DNA from 4 places in the Kocuria sp. LUK genome. Region 1 is predicted to be linked to each of the others. Evidence: predicted binding sites of a transcription regulator. Region 1 holds the regulator's gene; each other region holds the start of a gene.
What was found. Region 1 encodes LexA, which represses DNA repair genes until DNA is damaged. Its sites were predicted from a motif close to TCGAACANNTGTTCGA; they were not measured.
Positions count from the first base shown of each region.

Region 2: LQU92_RS03110 (4-hydroxyphenylacetate 3-hydroxylase N-terminal domain-containing protein) is a predicted target of LexA. The motif match lies at 1,660-1,675, and genes of this name have one in related genera.
Region 3: LQU92_RS00425 (DUF6504 family protein) is a predicted target of LexA. The motif match lies at 2,325-2,340, and genes of this name have one in related genera.
Region 4: ruvA (Holliday junction branch migration protein RuvA) is a predicted target of LexA. The motif match lies at 2,430-2,445, and genes of this name have one in related genera.

Region 1 is NZ_JAJMZI010000003.1:476,641-480,598, forward strand. It holds gene LQU92_RS07715 (ATP-dependent DNA helicase) at 1-1,185, shown strand, start outside; gene lexA (transcriptional repressor LexA) at 1,275-2,012, opposite strand; gene LQU92_RS07725 (LysM peptidoglycan-binding domain-containing protein) at 2,345-2,695, shown strand; gene LQU92_RS07730 (hypothetical protein) at 2,931-3,554, shown strand; gene LQU92_RS07735 (histidinol-phosphate transaminase) at 3,564-3,958, shown strand, end outside.
Region 2 is NZ_JAJMZI010000002.1:51,944-55,901, reverse strand. It holds gene LQU92_RS03120 (FAD-binding oxidoreductase) at 1-785, shown strand, start outside; gene LQU92_RS03115 (GntR family transcriptional regulator) at 814-1,503, opposite strand; gene LQU92_RS03110 (4-hydroxyphenylacetate 3-hydroxylase N-terminal domain-containing protein) at 1,711-3,195, shown strand; gene LQU92_RS03105 (VOC family protein) at 3,272-3,958, shown strand, end outside.
Region 3 is NZ_JAJMZI010000001.1:84,672-88,629, forward strand. It holds gene LQU92_RS00415 (TerC family protein) at 245-1,324, opposite strand; gene LQU92_RS00420 (GNAT family N-acetyltransferase) at 1,605-2,111, opposite strand; gene LQU92_RS00425 (DUF6504 family protein) at 2,398-2,721, shown strand; gene LQU92_RS00430 (fumarylacetoacetate hydrolase family protein) at 2,837-3,670, shown strand; gene LQU92_RS00435 (TIGR03885 family FMN-dependent LLM class oxidoreductase) at 3,696-3,958, shown strand, end outside.
Region 4 is NZ_JAJMZI010000001.1:101,216-105,173, reverse strand. It holds gene yajC (preprotein translocase subunit YajC) at 61-555, opposite strand; gene ruvB (Holliday junction branch migration DNA helicase RuvB) at 627-1,709, opposite strand; gene ruvA (Holliday junction branch migration protein RuvA) at 1,736-2,374, opposite strand; gene ruvC (crossover junction endodeoxyribonuclease RuvC) at 2,554-3,180, opposite strand; gene LQU92_RS00480 (YebC/PmpR family DNA-binding transcriptional regulator) at 3,177-3,938, opposite strand.

The sequences.
Region 1 (3,958 bases):
AGCTCCCTGCGCAAGCACACCTCCGCGAGCCCCGACGCCCTCGGTGCCGGGGCGGCCGCCCTCGAGGCGGCCCTGCTGGGCGCCCCGGCCGAGCTGCTGCACCGGGGGCTCACCGACGCCCAGGCCGCCGCCGTGGCCCAGGTCCGCGACGCCGCGCGCACCGCGCTGACCGAGTCGAAGTCCGGGCAGGGCGCGGAGAAGGACGCCGACGCCGGGCGGCAGATGGCCCGCTCCCGCGTCAGCGACGTCCTGGAGCTCGCCGAGCGGGTGCTCGCCGCCGAGGGGTCCCGCGAGGTGCTGTGGCTCTCCCGCCAGGGCGGCTGGGAGCCGGGCCGCGGGTGGGTGCCCGCGGAGGACACCGATCCCGCGACCCTGCACGTGGCCCCCCTGTCGGTGGCCGGCACGCTGCGCGAGGGCCTGTTCGACGGCCGCACGGTCGTGCTGACCTCCGCGACCCTGTCCGTGGGCTCCTCCTTCGACGCCGCCGCCGGGGCGCTGGGCCTGCGCGGCGAGGGCGCCCCCCGCTGGGAGGGCATCGACGTCGGCAGCCCCTTCGACTACCCCCGGCAGGGCATCCTCTACCTGGCCCGGCACCTGGAGAAGCCCGGGCGCCGGCTCACCGAGGCGCAGCTCGACGAGATGCTCGCCCTGCTGGAGGCCTCCCGCGGCGGGGCCCTGGGCCTGTTCTCCTCCCGCCGCGCGGCCGAGGAGGCCGCCGAGGCGCTGCGGGAGCGCACCGAGCTGCCGATCCTGTGCCAGGGCGACGCCTCCCTGGCCGGGCTCGTGCAGGAGTTCGCCGAGGACCCCGCGGTGAGCCTGTTCGGCACGTTGAGCCTGTGGCAGGGCGTGGACGTGCCCGGCAGCTCGTGCCGGCTCGTGATGATCGACCGGATCCCGTTCCCGCGCCCCGACGACCCGCTGGCCACGGCCCGCAGCCGGGCCGCCGAGCGGGCCGGCGGCAACGGGTTCATGTCGGTCTCCGCCACGCACGCGGCCGTGCGGCTGGCCCAGGGCGCCGGCCGGCTCATCCGGGCCGGCGGGGACCGCGGCGTCGTCGCCGTCCTGGACTCGCGGATCGCCACCGCCCGCTACGGCGGATTCCTGCGCGCCTCGCTGCCCCCGCTGTGGACCACCACGGACCGCTCGGTGGTCCTCGGGGCCCTGGCGCGCCTGCCGGCCGGCTGAGCCCCCCGGACCGCCCGTGCGGCCGGGAACGACGACGGCGCCCGGACCCGCAGGGGTCCGGACGCCGTGCGCGCAGCGGTGGGCGGCCCTCAGAGGCTGCGCAGCACCGAGACGACCTTGCCCATCACCGTGGCGTGGTCGCCCAGGATCGGCTCGTAGCGGGTGTTCTGCGGCAGCAGCCACGTGTGGCCGTCGCGCTGGCGGAAGGTCTTGACGGTGGCCTCCTCGTCGAGCAGCGCCGCGACGATGTCGCCGTTGTCGGCCGAGCTCTGGCGGCGGACCACGACCCAGTCGCCGTCGCAGATCGCGGCGTCGACCATCGAGTCGCCCTTGACGCGCAGCATGAACAGCTCGCCGTGGCCCACGAGCTGGCGCGGCAGGGCGAGCACGTCCTCGACCGCCTGCTCGGCGGTGATCGGCCCGCCCGCGGCGATGTGGCCGACCAGCGGGACCATCGTGACGTCGGCGGAGGTCGACAGCTCGGCCACGGCGTCCGCGCCCGTGCGCGCCCCGGCCGGCTCGCCGCCGGCGGGCTCCGCCGTGCCGCGCAGCTGCAGGGGGGTGAGCACCTCCATGGCCCGCGGCCGCTTGGGGTCCCGGCGGAGGTAGCCGAGCTTCTCGAGCTGGGAGAGCTGGTGGGTGACGCTCGACAGGGACGCCAGGCCCACGAGGTCGCCGATCTCGCGCATCGACGGCGGGTAGCCGCGCTCGGCGATCGAGCGCTGGATCGTCTCCAGGATGGTGCGCTGGCGCGGGCTCAGGCCGCGGGAGCGCCGGGTGCGCGCCGGGCGGTCCCGGGGCTCCTCGGGGGTGGGCAGCTGGGGCATTGCGCGTCGTCCTTTCCCGTCCGGTCGGCGCCGGCGGGCCCGTGCCGTACTCCGATGTCGGACCCGGGTGGTTCTCTGGGTGTCCGGTCGGCCGCCGCACCTGGTGCGCGCCGGGCCGGACCGTTCCCGGACCTGCCCCCAGCCTAGGCGAGTCCGCCGGTGTCTTCAAACACATGTACGAGCAAGTGTCGACACCGTTCGCAGACACGTGCTAGACATGGTCCGTCGGTGTTCGAAGATGTGTTCGATCGAATGGAGTTCGTACGAGTCCGCCGATCGCAGAGCCGTTCGAGGATCGCCCGTCGCCGCGGGCCCGTCAAGGAGTTCATGCCATGAGTGCCAGTGCCAGCATCCGCACCGGGGAGCACGCCGCCCGGCTGACCCTCACCCGCCGCGGCCGGTTCGTGCTCGTGGGGCTTCCCCTGCTCACGGGAGCGGCCGCGCTCGTCGTGCTCGCCGTGGTCTTCCTCGTGCCCTCCACCGCGTCCGCGGGCAGCGACCCGCACGTCGGCGCCGGGACCGAGCGCGCCGTCGTCCACCCCGGCGAGAGCCTGTGGGACCTCGCCGTGACGGCCGACCCGCAGCGGGACCCGCGCGACGTCATGGACGAGATCGTCGAGCTCAACGACCTGCGCAGCTCCGCCCTCGTCGCCGGCCAGGAGCTCGTGGTCCCCGCCGCCTGAGGTCGAGCGGGCCCGGGCCGCGCGCGGGCGAGCCCGCCGGCCCCGGTCCCACGGACCGCTGACGCCCCGGTGCCGCCGCGGACGGCACCGGCACGACCCCGGGATCCGCACGGCCCGCCGTCCCGTCTGGTAGGCATGCCCATGAGGCACCCGGTCGGCGGCAGGAGCACGTCCCTGCTGCGGCGACCGGGCCCTCGTCCCGGTTCCCCCGACGACCAGCACCGTGGAAGGCAGCATGCACCGGTCCCCGTCCCGGACCCCGCCCGCACGGTTCCGCTGGTCACCGATGCTGTGGCTCCTGCCCGCATCGCTGGTCCTGTCGTTCGTCGGCACCTGGGCCGGGATGCGGTGGTGGGTGGTGGAGGCAGGGGTGGCCGCACTGCTGACGACGGGCCTGGTCCTCGGCCTGTTCGGCGGGCGACGTGCCCCCGGGCCCGACGGGGCGTACGGGATCAGGTCCCTGGCGGCACGCAGCGGGGGCCGGCTCGGTGTCGAGGCACCCGTGGAGGACGTCGTGGCGGCCGTGCGCCGGACCGGCGAGCAGCTGCCGCGGTTCACCGTGGTGGAGCTCTCCCGCGCCGGGGCCCGGCTGACGGCGTCGGCGACCGTGCAGACGTGGGGGGAGCACATCACCCTGCGCTTCCACCCCGCCGACCCGGGCAGGACCGAGATCGAGGCGCGGTGCACGCCCCACGTGCGCACCACGGTGGTCGACTACGGGCAGGGAGCCAGGGATCTGCACACGCTGCTCGGCGCCATCGATCTCCGAGTCGCCGGCGCCGGCCCGGTGCAGCAGCCCGGCAGCGGCGAGCAGCCCGGCGCCCGGTCCCGGCCGACAGGATCCCCGGACCAGGTCTAAGCTGTCCGGGTGACGCAGAACCTGGACCGCCTCTCCGCCCTCCCGCTCCGCGACAGCCTGCGCGGCCGCACCCCGTACGGGGCCCCGCAGCTGGACGTCGCCGTCGCCCTCAACACCAACGAGAACACCCACCCGGTGCCGGAGGACGTGCACGCCGCGATCGTCGCCGAGGTCACCGAGGCCGCCCGGACGCTCAACCGCTACCCGGACCGCGAGTTCACCGCCCTGCGCGAGGAGCTCGCCGGCTACCTCGGCCACGGTCTGCGCGCCGAGCACCTGTGGGCGGCCAACGGCTCCAACGAGATCCTCCAGCAGCTGCTGCAGGCCTTCGGCGGCCCGGGCCGGCGCCTGCTGACGTTCGTGCCCACCTACTCGATGTACCCGCTGCTGGCCGCCGGCACGGA
Region 2 (3,958 bases), on a different contig from region 1:
TCCAGAACAACGCGCTGTGCGGCAACGTGGTGCGCGCGGTGACCATGAACGGCCCGCGCTCCCGCTGGTACGAGGGGGAGGGCTCCATCCCGCCCGAGCGCCTCGAGGAGATCCGCCAGGAGCTGGGCATCGGGCAGTGGAACGCCAAGTTCGGCATCTACGGGGACAAGGGCATGGCCGAGCGCCGCCTGGAGATCATCCGGGAGCGCTTCGCGGACCTGGAGGGCTTCACGGTCACCGCCCGGCTCTACGAGGGCGCCGAGGGGGCGCGGGTGGCCTACGCGGACATCGCCGACCGCGACCGCACCCAGATGGCCGGCGTGCCCACCCTCAAGCCCCTGGACACGATCAACTACGTGGCCGAGAACGGCGGGCACATCGACGCCGCCCCCATCCTGCCCGCCCGCGGGGAGGAGGTCTGGGAGTTCTACCAGGAGGTCAAGGAGCTCTACACGCAGTACGGCTTCGACCTCTACATCGGCTACCACCTGTACCCGCGCCACATGGTGCACGTGACGATGATCTACTTCGAGAACGACAACGAGGAGATGCTCGGCCGGGCCCGGGAGCTGTACGAGCGCCTGCTCGACGCCGCCCGCCGCCGCGGCTACGCGCCCTACCGCAGCCACGTGGACTACATGGACCGCATCGCCGCCGGGTTCGACTTCAACGACCACGCCGTGCTCCGCTTCCAGGAGCGGCTCAAGGACGCCGTGGACCCTGCCGGCATCCTCGCCCCGGGCAAGCAGGGCGTGTGGCCCGCCCGGTACCGGGACGGCCGCTGAGCCCGCCGGGCCTGCCGGCGGGCGGCGCTCACGCCGACGCCGGCAGGCCCACCTCCACGCCGAGCCGGGCGATCGCCTCCAGGGTGCCCCGGTAGTGCTCGGCCAGCAGGCTCGAGGTGGCCTCCGCGTCCCGGGCCAGGGCCGCGTCGAGGATCGCCTGGTGCTCCGCCTTGAGGTCGCGCCCGGTCCAGTTCGTGGCCGAGGTCGCCCAGCAGTTGTAGAGCTGGGCCAGGTCGGAGAGCGTGTTCGTCAGGTCGATGAGCACCGGGATCCCGCAGGCGGCCAGCAGCTGGGCGTGGAAGGCCTGGTGCGCGGCGGCCCACTCGGCGGTCAGCCGGTTCTCCGCGTCCCGGCTGGGGGTGCGCTCCATCGTGTGGTGGGCGGCCATGAGCTCGCCCTCCCACGCCAGGTCCCCGCGCTCGATGGCCAGGGTGACCCCGAACTGCTCGTTGACGCAGCGCAGCTCCGTGATGTCGCGCAGCTCGTCCAGGGACAGGGTCGGCACGAAGAAGCCGCGGTTGGGGCGCAGGACCACCAGCCGCTCGCCGGCCAGGCGCGTGAGCGCCTCCCGCACCACCGTGGACGAGGTGCTGAACTGCTCCGAGATCTGGTTGAGCTGGAGCCGGTCGCCCGGCGCCCACCGCCCGCTGAGCATGTTGGTGCGCAGCTCGTCCCGGATGTGCTTGGAGAGCGTCTCCGCGTCTGTCCTCTTGGCCATGCGCCCAGTCTACGTTCTGCGCGGATCATGTACACCGCACCCGAAAAACGACCGGTCTTCCCGTGGCGGAGCTTCTGCATTCTGCGCCCAGAATGTCTTCATGAATGCAGCACCGACTATTGCGTGCATCACAGAGCCATCGTAGACTCGACCGCAGAGAAAATATTTTCAAGCTCACAATGCACCGCAGAGACCACGGGAGACGACATGACTGCCAGGACTGGAGCTCAGTACACGGCCGGCCTGAAGGACGGGCGGGAGGTGTGGCTGGGCGACGAGCGGATCGACATCACCACCCACCCCGCGCTGGCCCGGTCCATCGAGGGGATGGCGGGCTACTTCGACTACCAGCACGCCCACGCCGACGACGTCCTGATGCCCGCACCGGGCGGGGGGCAGATGAACGTCTCCCACCTGCTGCCGCGCAGCGCGCAGGACCTCGAGCGCCGGCACACGGCCTTCGACCGCCTCGCCCGCTACTCGGTGGGCATGCTGGGCCGGACCCCGGACTACGTCAACGTGGTGCTGGCCGGCCACGTCGCCCGCCGCGACATCTTCGAGCAGTACGGCGACCCGGTCTTCCACGACCGCCTCGCGGCCTACCAGCGCGAGGTGATCGAGGGCGACCTGGCCCTGACCCACACCATCGTCCACGCGGCGATCGACAAGTCCACCGGCGAGTTCGAGGGCGTCAACGAGGACCTCACCCTGCGCGTGGTCGACCGCACCGTCGACGGCCTCGTGGTGCGCGGGGCGAAGATGCTCGCGACCCTCGGCCCGATCGCCGACGAGCTCTACGTCTACCCCGCCACCCCGATCCGCCCCGGGGACGAGGCCCACGCCGTGTCCTTCGCGATCCCCGTCAGCACCCCCGGGGTGGTCTCCGTGTGCCGGGACCCGTACGTGGTCGACATGGAGGTCGTGGACCGGCCCTTCTCCGCCCGCTTCGACGAGCAGGACGCCGTCGTGATCTTCGAGGACGTCCTGGTGCCCTGGCACCGGGTGTTCATCGACGGCAACCTCGACGTCTACAACCGCCTCAACGGCGGCACCGCCACCGGCAACACCCAGCAGCAGACGGCGATCCGGGCCTGCGTGAAGCTCGAGTTCGCGTACGACCTGTGCGTGCAGATGGCCAAGGTCACCGGCACCGACGCCAAGCCCGAGACGGCCGCGATGCTGGGCGAGATCTACTCCTACCTGCGCATCGCCCGGGCCGTGGTCCACTCCGCCGAGGTGCGGTCCTCGGACTGGGGCGGGGGCGCCTGGTTCTGCCACGACGACATCTCGTCGCTGCGCACCATGATGCCGATCTGGATGGCGCGGGTGAACGACATCATCAAGACCCTGGGCTCGCACAACCTCCTGGCCACCCCGACCGCCGCGGCCTTCGACCACCCCCGGCTGGGCCCGCTGGTCGAGAAGTACCTGCCCGGCGCCCAAGGCATCTCCGCCCGGGAGCGGGCACGGATCTTCCGCACCGCCTGGGACTTCGCCGGGTCCGCCCTGGGCTCGCGCAACGAGCTCTACGAGCGCTTCTACCTCGGCTCGGTGGGCCGGGCCCGCGGCCTCGACCACCGCAAGGCCCAGGCCAAGGGCGAGACGGGCGCCTACCGCGCCCTGTTCGAGGAGGCCGGCGTCCCGGAGGCCGACGACGCCGCCCTGCCGCAGCCCGTCGCCGTCGCCCACTGAACCCCGCCGAGCGGACCGGCGCGCCGTGGCGCGCGCCGGGACCGACGAGGCACGACAAGGAATTGAGGAAGCAGATATGTCCTGGGGACTGATCAGCGAGATGGGGCACGTGGGCATCCAGACCACGGACGTCGAGGCCTCCGTGCGGGACGCGACCGAGCTGCTGGGGCTGCGCGTCACCGAGCAGGCCGGCGACGCCGTCTACCTGGCCGCCGGCGACGTCCACCACGAGCTCGTCTACCGGGAGTCGGACGTCAACGGCGTGGACTCCCTCGGGCTTGTGGCCCGCGACGGCGACGCCCTGAAGGCCGTCCGGCGCCGCGTCGAGGACGAGAACCTCGAGGTGCTCGCCGACCGGCCCCGCACCGCCGGGGTGGAGGACGGCTTCAGCTTCGTCGGCCCCGAGGGGTGGGTCTTCGAGATCACCGTCGGCCGGCAGGCGGACGTGGCCGCGCGGCAGGGCTTCGGGCCCGACCGCTACGGCCACCTCAACTTCCACCCCCGGAACACCCGCTCCATGATGCAGTTCCTCCAGCGCGTCCTGGACTTCCGCCTCTCCGACGTGATCGGCGACGACTACGCCTACTTCATGCGCTGCAACCCGGACCACCACGGGATCGCCCTGCTGCCCGGGAAGGGCACCTTCCACCACCACGCGTGGCAGACCCAGTCGGTGGCCGACCTCGCCAAGCTCGGCGACCGGCTGCACAAGGCCGGCCGGGAGCTGATCTGGGGGCCCGTCCGCCACGGGGCGGGCCACAAC
Region 3 (3,958 bases), on a different contig from region 1:
TGGCGGGGCCGGGAGGCGCCGGCCCGGGCGTGCCGGGCCGGGACCTCCCCGCCCGGCCGGTCCCCTCGGGCCGGCCGGGCGGTGGACCTGGGCGGTCTGTTCCCGGGACCCGCCACGGGCACCGTCCCGGCACCGCAGCGCAGCGTCGGCGGCGGCACCGCCGCCGGGGTGACCACCACGGCGGCCTCGGGGCCGCCGGTGACCACCGCGGCCACCGGCCGGCAGGAGGAGGGGGCCAGGGCGGTCATCGCCGCTCCTCCTCCCGGCGGGCGCCGGGATCCCGGTCGGCCGTCCTCCCGGGCCCGGCGCGCACGGGGCGGCGCCGGGCCCGCAGGGGCTCGAGGGCGGCGTTCTCGGCCTCGGTGGCGACCCGGAACGGCGGCTCGGCCGGAACCGGCAGGGAGCGGCGGCCCTGGCCGCGGGTGGCCCGCAGGCTGGCGACGACGGAGACGGCGATGATCGTGGCGACCACGGCCAGGGAGATGCCGGTGGGGATGTAGAAGAGGTCGATCTTGAGCAGCATCTTGATCCCGACCCAGATCAGCACCAGCGCCAGGCCGGTCTTCAGGTACACGAAGCGGTGGATCAGGTCGGCGAGCAGGAAGTACATGGCCCGCAGGCCCAGGATCGCGAAGGCGTTGGCGGTGAAGACCAGGAACACCTCGTCGGTCACGGCGAAGATCGCGGGGATGGAGTCCACGGCGAAGACGACGTCGGTGGCCTCGATCAGCACCAGCACCGCCAGCAGCGGGGTGGCCAGCAGCACGCCGTCCCGGCGGACCAGCAGCTTCTGCCCGTGGTAGGCCTCGGTCATCGGCACGAGGCGGCGGAAGGTGCGCAGCACCGCCGACCGGTCCGGGTTCAGGTGCTCGTCGCGCCGGCGGACCATCCGCCACCCGGTCCAGAGCAGGAACGCGGCGAAGACGTAGAGGATCCAGGAGAAGTTCTGGATCAGGAGGGCGCCGGCGGCGATGAAGACCCCGCGCAGCACCAGGGCGCCGAGCACGCCCAGGAACAGCACCCGGTGCTGGAGCTCGCGCGGGACGGCGAACCAGCTGAAGAGGATCGCCCAGACGAAGACGTTGTCCACGGCCAGGGACTTCTCGATGAGGTAGCCGGCGAAGTACTGCTGGCCGAACTCCGCGCCCCAGCCCCACCAGACGAGGGCCCCGAAGGCCACGCCGCAGGCGACCCACACCGCCGACCACGCGGCGGCCTCGCGCACGCCGATGACGTGGGCGCGGCGGTGGGCGAACAGGTCCACGGCCAGCATGAGGAGGATGAAGACGGGCACCGCGGCCCAGATCCAGAGGGGGACGTCCATGGCAGGACCTTCCGATCGTGACGACCGGAGGTCTCTCCCGGCCCCGCGGGGCCCGTCCCGCCGGGCCGCACGGGACCGGAATGACGACGGGACGACGGTGGGATACTCCCCTCCCTGACACGAACAAGTGAAGCACGCTTCACCTGTTGGGGACAAGGGGTGCCTGTTGGGGACAAGGGGTGCCTGTTGGGGACAAGGGGTGCCGGAGGGCGGACGGGAGGAGGCCCGGGACCCGCTGCGGGTCCCGGGCCTCCTCCTCGCCCCCGGTCCGGTGGCCGGCTCAGTAGTCGTCGTCCTCCGGGACCCAGCGGTTGAAGTCCAGGGTGAGGTAGAGCGCGAGCGCGGCGGCGTTGTCCTCGGCGATGCGCAGGCACAGCTGGTCGTAGCCGCTGTGGCAGAGGGTGTCCATGCTGGAGCGCACGAGCTGCTCCGCGAGGCCCTGCCGGCGACGGGACGCGGCGGTGAACAGCTCGAAGAGGTACGGGGCGTCCGGGAGCTCGCCGTCGCCCACGCGGCGCTCGAGGGTCAGGGCCGCGGCGACGATCGTGCCGTCCTCGTCGGCGACCACGGGGGAGGCCTCCGCCAGGAAGGGACCGTACTCGCCGGCGAAGACGCCCTGGACGACCTGGCGGGCCTCCTCGAGGCTGGAGACCCCGCCCTGCTCGTAGGAGGAGTAGTAGAGCTGGGCCAGGGCCTCGGCGTCCTCGGGCGTGGCCGGGCGGGTGGGCACCGGGTTCGGCCTGGTGTTCGCCACGGTGCGGGCGATCAGCGTGATGGTTCCGGTCATGGGGGCCTCCGTGGGTCGACGCCGGCTGCTCCGGCGGGGGCGGACGAGGGGTCAGGGGCGTCAGGGAGGGCGCGGCGGGCGCGTCCTCCGTCCTCTCAGCGTATCCATTTCACCGGGGTTGTCCACGGATTCCGGGCGCCCCGGCGCGGTCCGGGCGGCAGGCTCCGGGCAGTGAACACATGTTCCCTGCGGAGGGCTCATCGGCTTAGCCTGTCGCACAGGTGTTCTAGCTTCCAGGGGACAGGGTGCCCGGCCGGCGGGCGCCGCCGGAGGGAGAGGAGCCGTGGTGGGAGTGCTGACGGAGAGCGTGGACGTGGACTGCGACGCCGAGGGCGTGCCGGTGGGGGTGCGCTGGCGCGGGCGGGCCTACCGCGTGGCCCAGGACCCCGTGCGCTGGTACGAGCGGCGGGCGTGGTGGGCGGAGGACCTGCGGCTGCCCCGGGAGCGGGGCGCCGGGGTCGTCGACCAGCAGATGTGGCGGGTGCAGGTCCAGCTCGGCCCGCGCACGGAGCTGCTCACCCTCGAGCTCGTCCACACCCTCGACACCGGCCGCTGGCGGCTGCTCGCGGCCACGAGCGCGACCGGGATCCGGGTCGGGCGCTGCGCGTGAGGCGGGCCCGCGCGCGGCGGGTCCCGTGCATAGGATCGGGGGTGCGGGCCGTCCGCGCGGCGCCCGCACCGACCGCGCTCCCCGCGCGGCCCCGTCCGGCAGAGAGGCAGCACCCGTGAGACTCGGCACCGTGGCCCGCAGCGGCAGCACCCAGGCCTTCCGGCAGGAGGCGGGGGAGACCGTCTACCTGCCCGTCCCGGACGTGGGGGCGCTGCTGGCCGGGGGCGACCTCTCCCTGCCCGGGGAGCCCGGGCCCGCCCCCGCCCCGGAGGAGCTGCTCACCCCGGTGCTGCGGCCCGGGAAGATCCTGTGCGCCGGGCTGAACTTCTACGACCACGCCGAGGAGGTCGGCCAGGAGATCCCCGAGCACCCCACGATCTTCGCCAAGTACGCCAACGCCCTCGTCGGCCCCGTCGACCCCATCGCCATGCCCGAGGAGTCCGAGAAGATCGACTGGGAGGCCGAGCTCGTCGCGGTGATCGGCACGACCGTCCGCCACGCGGACGCCGGACGGGCCCGGGCGGCCATCGCCGGGTACACGATCATGAACGACGTCTCCGTGCGGGACTGGCAGGGCCGGACCTCCGAGTGGTTCCAGGGCAAGAACTTCGACCGCACCACCCCGGTGGGCCCCGTCGTCGTGACCCCGGACGAGGTCGACCCCGAGGCCGGCCTGGCCGTGCGCTGCACGGTGGACGGGGTGCGCCACCAGGACTCCAGCACCGACCGGATGATCTTCTCCGCGGTGCAGCTGGTGGAGTACCTCACCCGGTTCATGACCCTGGAGCCGGGCGACCTCGTCGCCTGCGGCACCCCCGCCGGCGTGGGCCTGGCGAAGAAGCCGCGGCGGATCTGGCTGCGGGACGGCCAGGAGGTCGTCACCGAGATCGAGGGCATCGGCGAGCTGCGCAACGTGTGCACCCCCGCCGAGGACCTGCTGCCCCGCTGACCCGACCGCGACCGGAGGAGACCCCATGGCGACCGTCGGCTTCCACGCCTCCCACGAGCAGATCCCGCCCGAGCAGCTGCTGCGCGACGTCCGGCACGCCGAGCAGGCCGGCTTCGCCGCCGCCATGTGCTCGGACCACCTCGAGCCCTGGTCCCCGCGGCAGGGGCACGCGGGCTTCGCCCTGTCCTGGCTGGGGGCGGCGCTGGCCTCCACCGCGCTGCCGTTCGGGTTCGTGCACGCCCCGGGCCGGCGCTACCACCCTGTGGTCACGGCCCAGGCCACGGCCAC
Region 4 (3,958 bases), on a different contig from region 1:
GGGGGCGGGCCTGCTCATGGGAACGGGCCGGCCAGTGGCCGGCCCGTGGTCCCGCGGGGGTCAGTCGGTGCGCTGCCCGGGCTCGCGCGGGGTCTCGCCGTCGGGGCCCGCGGCGGAGGAGCCGGGACGGTCCTCGGCGGAGGGGGTCTCGAGCGGGCCGGCGCCGGCGGGCAGCCCGCCGGCGGTCTCCGGGGCCGTGCCCTCGGCGGGAACCTCGTCCCCGGCGGGGGCCTCCTCCTCGACGACGGTGGTGAGGGCCTGGAGGTGGACGGTCACGGCCGTGCCGGGGGCGATCTCGAGGACGGCCTTGTTCGCGTCCCGGTCGATCTCGACGACGGTGCCGTAGAGCCCGAAGCTCGTCATGACCTCGGTGCCGGGGCCCATGGTCGACTGCTTCTGCTTCATCTGCGCCATGGCCTTCTTCTGCCGGCGCATCGGCAGCCACAGCAGCAGCACGAAGGCCACGAGCATGAGGGGCAGCAGCCAGGAGCCACCGCCGCCCTGGGGCTGGGCCGCCTGGGCGGCGAGGGACTGGGCGATCAGGTGCGAGGTCACGGACGTCCGTTCGATCGGGAGCGGGTTTTCCGTCCCATGGTAGGGGATCCCCCTGGGCGGGGCCCGGGAGATCAGTCCTCGAACAGGGTGGCGTCGTCCTCGGCGGGGCCGCCGAGGGCGGCGCGCAGCGCGGGGTCCCGGTAGGCGGCGTGCTCCGGGGCGGGCAGCCCGAGGTGCTCCCACGCGGCGGCCATGGCGATCCGCCCGCGCGGGGTGCGCCCGAGCAGCCCCTCCCGCACGAGGTAGGGCTCGGCGACGGTCTCGACGGTCTCGGTCTCCTCCCCCACCGCGATCGCGAGGGTCGACAGCCCGACGGGCCCGCCGTTGAACTTCGTCACGAGCGCCGTGAGCACGGAGCGGTCCAGCCGGTCGAGGCCGCGGGCGTCGACCTCGTACATGTCCAGGGCGGTCGAGGCGGCGCGGGCGTCGATCCGCTCGACGCCGTGCACGAGCGCCCAGTCGCGCACCCGGCGCAGCAGCCGGTTGGCGATGCGGGGGGTGCCGCGGGAGCGGGAGGCGACCTCGGCGAAGCCCTCGGCGGTCATGGCGAGGTCCATCAGCCCGGCGGAGCGGCGCAGCACGAGCTCGAGCTCCTCGACGGAGTAGAACTCGAGGTGGCCGGTGAAGCCGAAGCGGTCGCGCAGCGGGCCCGGCAGCAGCCCCGCCCGGGTCGTGGCCCCCACGAGGGTGAACGGGGGCAGGTCCAGCGGGATGGAGGTCGCCCCGGCGCCCTTGCCCACGACGATGTCGACGCGGAAGTCCTCCATCGCCATGTAGAGCATCTCCTCGGCGGGCCGGGACATCCGGTGGATCTCGTCGAGGAACAGCACCTCGCCCTCGGTCAGGGAGGACAGGATCGCGGCGAGGTCACCGGCGTGCTGGATGGCCGGGCCGGAGGAGATCCGCAGGGGCGCGCCCATCTCCTCGGCGATGATCATCGCGAGGGTGGTCTTGCCCAGGCCCGGGGGCCCGGACAGCAGCACGTGGTCGGCGGAGCGCCCGCGCAGGCGGGAGGCCTCCAGCACGAGGGAGAGCTGCTGGCGCACGCGCTTCTGGCCGACGAACTCGTCGAGGTTCCCCGGGCGCAGCGCCGACTCCAGCTGCTTCTCGTCGGGCTCGTCGGTCGCGGAGACCAGCCGGTCCCGGGCGTTCACGGCGGCGCCGTCCTCCCGTGCCACGCTCACACCCCCCGGTCGGCGGTGCGGGTGCCGGCCTTGGCGGCGCCGAGCCAGCCGAGCACGGTGCGCAGGATGAGCGGGACGTCGCCGGAGGCGGCGAGCTCCTCACGGCCGTCGAGGGCGTCGGCGACCCCGCGGGCGGCGTCCTTCTCGCTCCAGCCCAGCCCCACGAGCGCCTCGAGCACCTGCGCGCGCCACGGCTCCACCGGGGCGGGGGCGGGCTCGGCGGGGCGCTCGGGGACCACGAGCTTGTCGGCGAGCTCGAGCACGATCCGCCGGGCCCCCTTGGGCCCGATGCCGGGGACCCGGGTGAAGGCCTTGGCGTCGCCCTCGGCGATGGCCCGGTGGACGTCGTCGGGGCCGAGCACCGCGAGCACGGCCAGGGCGGTGCGGGGGCCGACGCCGCTGACGCCGAGCATGGTCTCGAAGACCTCCCGCTCGGCGGGGGCCCGGAAGCCGAAGAGCAGCGGGGACTCGTCCTTGCGGGCGACCCAGGCGGTGTCCAGGCGCACCTGGCGCCCGACCCGCAGGCCCGCGAGCGTCTCGGCGGTGGCGTGGACCTGGACGCCGAAGCCGCCCACGGAGACGACGGCGGTGGTGAGGCCGACGTGCTCGACCTCTCCCGTGATGGACGCGATCACCGCGCGGCTCCTTCCCGTGGTCCCCTGCCGGCGCGCCCGGCCGGGCGCGGACGATTCGAACGGATCTACGAATGCGGGTCGACGGCCACTGTAGCAGGGCGGGCCGACGCCCCGCACCGGCCCGGCCGCGGGCTCAGCCGGCCCGACCACGGTCCCGGCCGCACCGGCCGGGGGCGGGCTCAGCCGGTCCGGCCGCGCCGGGCCCGGGCCTCCGCCTCCGCCCACGCCCGCTGGGCGGGGGTCATGGCGGAGCGGCGGGTGGCCACGGGCCGGGCGCCCTGGTGGGTCTCGGTGCCGGCGGTGGCGTCGAGGCCGGTGCCGCCCCCGCGCCAGCCGTGGCAGATGGCGATGGCCAGGGCGTCGGCGGCGTCGGCCGGGCGCGGGGCCTCGGCCAGGCGCAGGATCCGCACGACCATGCGCGCGACCGAGGCCTTGTCGGCCCGGCCGTCGCCCGTCACGGCGGCCTTGACCTCCGAGGGGGTGTGCCAGGCGACGGGCACCCCGTGGCGGGCGGCCGCGGCGATCACGGCCCCGGAGGCGTGGGCGGTGCCGATCACGGTGTGCACGCTGGCCTGGGCGAAGACCCGCTCGAGGGCCAGGGCGTCGGGGCGGTGCCGCAGGATCCACTCGTCGGTGGCCTCCCAGATCCGCAGGATGCGCCTGTCGAGGGGCTCGGCGGCCTGGGTCCCGGCGACGCCGACCTCCACGAGCGTGGCGGTGCGGTCCCCGCGCACCTGCACGAGGCCGAACCCGCACCGGGTCAGCCCGGGGTCGACCCCGAGGATGCGCTGGCCCTGCGTGCTCAGTCCTCGTCCTCGAGCCGGGCGAGGACCTCGGCCGGGATCTCGGCGTTGGAGTAGACGTTCTGCACGTCGTCGAGCTCCTCGACGGCGTCGGCCAGGCGCAGGAACTTGCGGGCGCCGTCCTCGTCGAGCTCGACCTTCATGGACGGGCGGAACTGGGGGTCGTCGTTGTTGTACTCGAGCCCGGCCTCGTCGAGGGCGGTGCGGATCGCGGGCAGGTCGGTGGCCTCGGAGACGACCTCGAACTCCTCCTCGCCCTCGATCACCTCCTCGGCGCCGGCGTCGAGGACGGCCACGAGGACGTCGTCCTCGGTGAGCCCGTCCTTCTTCGCGACCTCGACGACGCCCTTGCGCTCGAAGAGGAAGGCCACGGACCCGGAGTCGGCCATGGTGCCGCCGTTGCGGGTGACGGCCACGCGCACCTCGGAGGCCGCGCGGTTCTTGTTGTCGGTGAGGCACTCGATGTAGAGGGCGGTGCCCTGGGGGCCGCGGGCCTCGTAGAGGATCTCGTCGTAGTTGATCGTCTCGCCGGTCAGGCCGGCGCCGCGCTTGATCGCCCGGTCGATGTTGTCGTTGGGCACGGAGTTCTTCTTGGCCTTGGTCACGGCCAGCTCGAGCGCCGGGTTGCCGGCGGTGTCGGGCCCGCCCATGCGGGCGGCGACCTCGATGCCCTTGATGTACTTGGCGAAGGCCTTGGCGCGACGGGCGTCGATCACGGCCTTCTTGTGCTTGGTGGTCGCCCACTTGGAGTGTCCGGACATGCGTTCCTCCTCGGGAAGTC